Regions from separate parts of the Kitasatospora sp. McL0602 genome, predicted to be linked through region 1. Evidence: riboswitches for the same ligand, from Rfam matches in the RefSeq annotation. Region 1 holds a riboswitch; the other holds the start of a gene.
The links. A riboswitch is a leader RNA that binds a small molecule or an ion and turns the genes downstream of it on or off. The one in region 1 is predicted to bind glycine.
Positions count from the first base shown of each region.

Region 2: another riboswitch for glycine. It lies ahead of gcvT (glycine cleavage system aminomethyltransferase GcvT); the one in region 1 lies ahead of gcvP (aminomethyl-transferring glycine dehydrogenase).

Region 1 covers NZ_CP197246.1:470,307-473,706, reverse strand. The annotation lists gene ACR68M_RS02265 (PRC and DUF2382 domain-containing protein) at 1-908, opposite strand, end outside; glycine riboswitch at 1,142-1,247, shown strand; glycine riboswitch at 1,248-1,384, shown strand; gene gcvP (aminomethyl-transferring glycine dehydrogenase) at 1,485-3,400, shown strand, end outside.
Region 2 covers NZ_CP197246.1:2,321,208-2,324,607, reverse strand. The annotation lists gene glyA (serine hydroxymethyltransferase) at 1-5, opposite strand, end outside; gene gcvH (glycine cleavage system protein GcvH) at 145-522, opposite strand; gene gcvT (glycine cleavage system aminomethyltransferase GcvT) at 630-1,763, opposite strand; glycine riboswitch at 1,963-2,067, opposite strand; gene ACR68M_RS10470 (enhanced serine sensitivity protein SseB) at 2,232-3,011, shown strand; gene ACR68M_RS10465 (enhanced serine sensitivity protein SseB C-terminal domain-containing protein) at 3,154-3,400, shown strand, end outside.

The DNA.
Region 1 (3,400 bases):
TCGACCACCAGGCGGACGCGCTCGATCGGCACCAGGTACTTGTGCACCACCGGGCGCTCCTCCTGGAGCGTGACCTCCTCCATCGCCTCCTCGATCTCCACCTGGGTCAGCGCGTCCCGTTCGCCGTCCGTGACGGGCACCCGCTCGACCCGGACGCGCTCGCGCACCACCGGCACGTGCCGCTCGACCGTCTCGCTGGTGACGTACTTGCGCAGCCGCGCGGTGTACGTCACCTGCCACTCGGTCGTGATGTCGAGCCGCTCCTCGCGGCAGGTGATCTCGATCGGCCCGCTCGGCGCGCTGGTCGCGGCAGTGGGCGCCGCCATCGGTGCGGCGGCCGCCGTCGGCGGGCGCTCGAGCGTGGGGGAGGTGGGGGAGTTGACGGGCCGCATCGCGGTGGGCGCGGGCTTGTCGTGGTCACGGACGGGAGCGGTGAACGCCATGGGGGTTGCCTCGGGCATCAGCGGAGCGGGTGTCTGGGTGGTGGTGGCGGGGGCGGGAGTGGAGACGGTGCCGAAGTCGTGGTCACCGTTCTTCACCGCCGCCGTGCCGTTGGCCGGTACGGGGGTCGGTACGGGCGCCGGCGCGGCCGCGCCGTTGGTCTCCAGCCCGTAGTAGCGGTAGAGCTGAAGCTCCTGGGCGGGGGAGAGGTGTTGGCCCACGCCGAAGTCCGGTGAGTCCTTGATCAGCGACTTGTCGTACGGGACCTTCAGCTCCGCGCCCGAGAACTCGCTGGTGGTCAGCGGGACGAAGGCGTCCCGGCCGAAGATCCCGGTCCGGACGGCGGCCCACTCGGGTTCGCCGGTCGCGTCGTCGAGATACACCTCGTCGACCGTGCCGATCTTGTCACCGTTCCGGTCGACCGCCTTGTGTCCGATCAGGTCTCGCGGATCGATATCGGTCTGCACGCTGTCCTCCAGTGCAAGTGCTCCCGTGAACTCGGTCGGTGGGCGGCCGGGGGAGCTGTCCGTCCGCCATCTCATACGAAAAGGCATCAAATGGACGCGGGCGAGCCGGGCGCCGCCGTCCGGGCGTCGGTTGGGCCGTCCGGGGTGCTCCGGAGAAGCTCCGTGGACGGAGCGACAGACCTGACCTGACCGGTGATCCAACCGGCTCGCGCTGGTACCCTGGGCGCGACCGCCGAGCCCGCTCGGGAGAGTCCCCACCCCTTGTGAACTGCGGGGAAGGGGCGCCGAAGGAGCAAACCCTCCCCGGAATCTCTCAGGCATCCGTACCGTGTGGGATAGGTCACTCTGGAAAGTAGGGCAGGACCGACGGCTAGGGAGCCGACGGCACCACCCTCACCGACGGTGCAAGCCGACGAGGTGCCCCCGGGCGTCGCGTGCGGGTGAAGCTCTCAGGTACCGATGACAGAGGGGGAGGCCTGTCGGTCGTACCCAGGGAGCCCCCGCTGTCCCACAGCGGCACAGGGCCCTCCGTGGTGCGTACCCCCGCCGGTCCGTGACCAGGAGGCCTCGACCCCCATGAACGCCCAGACCACCGGTCGCCACAGCGACGCGACGCTCACCCAGCTCGAGCAGGCCAGCCCGTTCGAGACGCGCCACATCGGCCCCGACGCGGCCGCGCAGGACAAGATGCTCGCCTTCGTCGGCTACGGCTCGCTCGACGAGCTGTCCGACACCGCCGTGCCCGAGGCCATCCGCAGCATCACGGCGCTCGACCTGCCCGCCGGGCGCAGCGAGGCCCAGGTGCTCGCCGAGCTGCGCGAGCTGGCCTCCCGCAACACGGTGCTGCAGCCGATGATCGGCCTCGGCTACTACGGGACCTTCACCCCGCCGGTCATCCTGCGCAACGTGCTGGAGAACCCGGCCTGGTACACCGCCTACACCCCGTACCAGCCGGAGATCTCGCAGGGCCGCCTGGAGGCGCTGCTCAACTTCCAGACCCTGGTCTCCGACCTCACCGGCCTGGCCACCTCCGGCTCCTCGCTGCTCGACGAGGGCACCGCCGCCGCCGAGGCGATGGCGCTGGCCCGCCGCGTCGGCAAGGTCAAGGACGGCGTCTTCCTGGTCGACGCCGACGCCCTGCCGCAGACCGTCGCGGTGATCAACACCCGCGCGGAGCCGACCGGTGTCGAGGTCGTCGTCGCCGACCTCTCCGCGGGCATCCCCGCCGAGATCGCCGAGCGCGGCGTCTTCGGCGTGCTGCTCCAGTACCCGGGTGCCTCCGGCGCCGTCCGCGACCTCGCCCCGGTGATCGAGCAGGCCCACGGCCTGGGCGCGATCGTCGCCGTCGCCGCCGACCTGCTGGCCCTCACCCTGCTGAAGTCGCCCGGCTCGCTCGGCGCCGACATCGCCTGCGGCACTTCGCAGCGCTTCGGTGTCCCGATGGGCTTCGGCGGCCCGCACGCCGGCTACCTGGCCGTCCGCGCCGAGTACGCCCGCAGCCTGCCCGGCCGCCTGGTCGGCGTCTCCGTCGACGCCGACGGCAACCGCGCCTACCGCCTGGCCCTGCAGACCCGCGAGCAGCACATCCGCCGCGAGAAGGCCACCTCCAACATCTGCACCGCCCAGGTGCTGCTGGCCGTGATGGCCTCGATGTACGCCGTCTACCACGGCCCCGACGGCCTGGCCGACATCGCCCGCCGCACCCACCGCTACGCCGCCGCGCTCGCCGCGGGCCTGCGCGCCGGCGGTGTCGAGCTGGTGCACGGCGAGTTCTTCGACACCGTCACCGCCCGCGTCCCCGGCAAGGCCGCCGAGGTCGCCGCCGCCGCCCGCGCGAACGGCGTCAACGTCCACCAGGACGGCGCCGACCTGATCTCCGTCTCCTGCGACGAGACCACCACCCGCGAGCACCTGGCCGCCGTCTGGTCCGCCTTCGGCGTCACCGCCACGGAGGTCGAGGAGAGCGCCGACGCGCTGCCCGCCGCCCTGCTGCGCACCGACGAGTACCTGACCCACCCGGTCTTCCACAGCCACCGCTCGGAGACCGCCATGCTGCGCTACCTGCGCCGCCTGGCGGACCGTGACTACGCGCTGGACCGGGGCATGATCCCGCTGGGCTCCTGCACCATGAAGCTCAACGCGACCACCGAGATGGAGCCGGTCACCTGGCCCGAGTTCGGCCAGCTGCACCCCTTCGCGCCGATCGAGCAGGCGCAGGGCTTCCTGACCCTGATCCGTCAGCTGGAGCAGCAGCTCGTCGAGGTCACCGGCTACGACGCGGTGAGCATCCAGCCGAACGCGGGCTCGCAGGGCGAGCTGGCCGGCCTGCTGGCCGTCCGCGCCTACCACCGCGCCAACGGCGACACCCAGCGCGACGTCTGCCTCATCCCCTCCTCGGCGCACGGCACCAACGCCGCCTCCGCCGTGATGGCCGGGATGCGCGTCGTGGTCGTCAAGACCCTGACCGACGGTGACGTCGACGTCGCCGACCT
Region 2 (3,400 bases), 1.9 Mb from region 1:
GTCATGGTGGGTCTTCCCGTCATGGGGCTTCCCCGCGCAGCGCGACCGACTGGGTGGTGGCCGGGCGGGCGGGAGGGCAGTGGACCGAGGGGAGGGGCGGCCGCCGCGCTGCGGCCGCCCCCGTCACGCTTGGGGGGAGCTGAGTCAGCCGCCGATGAAGGCGGTGTACTCGTCGGCGGAGAGCAGCTCGTCCTGGACGGACGTGACCTCGACCTTGAACAGCCAGGCGTCGCCGAACGGGTCAGTGTTCACCGAGGCCGGCTCGTCCACGACGGAGTCGTTGATCTCGACGACCTTGCCGGTGACCGGCGAGAAGAGGTCGCTGACCGACTTGGTCGACTCCAGCTCGCCACAGGTCTCGCCCGCGACGACGTCGTCGCCGACGGCCGGGAGCTGGACGTAGACGATGTCACCGAGCGCGTCGGCCGCGTGCTTGGTGATGCCGATGGTCGACACACCGCCCTCGACGGCCGTCAGCCACTCGTGCTCCTTGCTGTACTGCAGGTGTGTGGGGTTGCTCATGACGTCATTCTCCAGGATCGCAAGAGGGTAGGGCGAAGCCGTCCGCTGAACGGACCGGACATCCGGGGGTTCGGGTGGCAGAGAGTCAGGTGGTCCGACAAGCGGAGTTACTTGGCGCGCTTGTAGAACGGGAGGGCGACGACCTCGACCGGCTCGTGCTTGCCACGGACGTCCACGGCGACGGCGGTGCCGGGGGTGGCGTGCGCCGCGTCCACGTACGCGATGGCGATCGGCTTGCCCAGGGTGGGGGAGGGGGCGCCGGAGGTGATCCGCCCGATCGGGGTGCCGTCGGTGCTGACGACGCCGTACTCGGCGCGCGGGACGCGCTTGCCCTCGGAGACCAGGCCGACCAGCTTGCGCGGCGGGTTGGACTCGGCCTGGGCGGCGGCGGCCTCCAGGGCCTTGCGGCCGACGAACTCGCCGTTGTTGGTGGTCTTGTCGAAGCGGACGACCCGGCCCAGACCGGCGTCGAACGGCGTCAGGTCGGTGTTCAGCTCGTGCCCGTACAGCGGCATGCCCGCCTCCAGGCGCAGCGTGTCACGGCAGGAGAGGCCGCACGGGACGAGGCCGACACCGGCGCCCGCCTCGGTCAGCGCGTTCCAGATGTGCTCGGCGTCGGCCGGGGCGCAGAAGATCTCGAAGCCGTCCTCGCCGGTGTAGCCGGTGCGGGCCAGCTGGACGTCCTTGCCGGCGACGACGGCGGGCAGGATCGCGTAGTACTTCAGGCCGGGCAGGTCGGCGTCGGTCTGCGAGGCGAGGATGCCGTTCGCCTCCGGGCCCTGGACGGCGAGCAGCGCGTACGCATCGCGGTCGTCGCGGACGACGGCGTCGAAGCCGGCCGAGCGCTCGGTCAGCGCGTCCAGCACGACCTGGGCGTTGGAGGCGTTGGCGACGACCATGAACTCGGTCTCACCGGTGCGGTAGACGATCAGGTCGTCCAGGATGCCGCCGTCCTCGCGGCAGATCATCGTGTAGCGGGCGCGCAGCTCGCCGAGCGCGGAGATGAAGCCGACCAGCGCGTGGTCGAGCAGCTCGCCGGCCTGCGGGCCGGTCACGGTGATCTCGCCCATGTGCGAGAGGTCGAAGAGCCCGGCCTTGGTACGGACGGCGAGGTGCTCCTCCCGCTCGCTGCCGTAGCGCAGCGGCATGTCCCACCCCGCGAAGTCGGTCATGGTGGCGCCGAGCGTGCGGTGCAGCGCGTCGAGCGCGGTGAGGCGGGGGCTGGCCTGGTCGGAGGACATGGCGGATTGGCTCCTTGGCTGGGCACTCAGGGACTGCACGCAGAGCGTGGACCTGCGTACGGGCATACGGGGGCGGTGTCTCCCCATCTGTCGTCGCAACCTGAGAGCTTCACCGCGCCCCTTGCCGTAGACAACAAGGATGGCGGCTTGCACCGTGGGTGGGCGCACGGCGCGGCCGTGTTCCACTTTCCAGATGTGCCTCGCCCGTGCGGTAGGGGGGCCTGAGAGATTCCGGGGAGGACTTGCTCCTTCGGCGCCGGCCCTGCCCTGGTCGGGGCACTCCGGACTCTCCCGCACGGGTTCGAGCGGCCGTTGTTAAGTTGACGCCCCCCGGGGAGGACGCGCCCATCATGGCATGCCGGGCGGCGCGCGGGGGAGAGGGGCCCGGCGCCGCTGTCAGGTCACAGTGTCGGCGGGGACCGATAGGCTCTCCCCGAGCTACGGGCAGAGGGGCGGTGCTGGACGCGGATGGGCTACCCGGCGGGTGGGACTCAGGCGCAGGGGTGGGCGGCCGAGGGCAGCGGTTGGCCCGCGAACGAGCTGGAGCAGGTGCTCACCGCCGCCCTCGGCGACCCGGGCGCGACGCCCCGGGTGATCGAGGTGCTGGCGCGCAGCCAGGTGTGGATCCCGCTGCCCGCCGGGGCCGACCCGCAGGGCCAGGCGCTGGACCTGCCGACGATCGAGCTCGCGGGCTCACCGTACGTACCCGTCTTCTCCTCGCAGGAGCAGTTCCTGCGGCACGCCCCCGGGGTGCCGTTCGCGATCGCCCCGGCCTGGGAGTTCGCCCGTGGGCTGCCGCTCGGGGTCGGCATCGCCGTCAACCCCGAGGCGCCGGTCGGCATCCCGGTGCCGCCGGAGGGGGTCGGCGAGCTGCGGCGCGGCCCGCAGGGCGACCGCTGGCAGCAGCAGCCGGACGGCGCCCGGGTCGCCCTGCGCGAGCCCGCCCCGCACGAGGAGCCGTACGCCTTCCTGGCCGCGGCGATCACCGAACTCAGTCAGCTGCCCGGCGTGCTGACGGCCCGTAGGGCACTGGCCAGCGTCGAGGGCGAGACCCCGGCACTGTACGTGGGCGTCCAGTTCGACGCCGCCTGGCAGGCCGACCCGGTGCAGGTCAACGAGGCGCTCGGCCGGGCCCTGGGAACCGCGCCGCCCGCGTGGGGCGTCCACCTGGTGCTGCTCGACGCGGTCGCCGACCCGGTGGTCGAGTGGCTGCTCACCAGGGTGAGACCCTTCTACGCTCGGGCATGAGCCCCGAGGGGCGCGGGGAACTGCGCGACTCGGGAGGTACGGTCCGGTGCCTACCGCCCTCGCGCAGTTCCCCGCGCCCCTGGATAGTGCAACTTTATGACGTGAGGGAAGAGGGTCCGAGGTGAGTACGTTGGAGCGCGCGATGCGCGACGTCGCCCCCGGGCAGTACGAGGCGTACGAACAGCTGCTGCGGGCCCTCGCCGAGGGTGAGGTGTGGATGCTGCTCTGGCACGGGCAGCCCGGCAGCCCGGACGCGCAGTACGGGAACATGGACAGCGGCGGGCACGGCTACGCCCCCGCCGTGACCTCCGCCGAGCAGCTGGCCGCCAGTGGCTGGGGCCGTGCGCACGAGGTGATCTCCGGGGCGGAGATCGCGAACGCGCTCTACC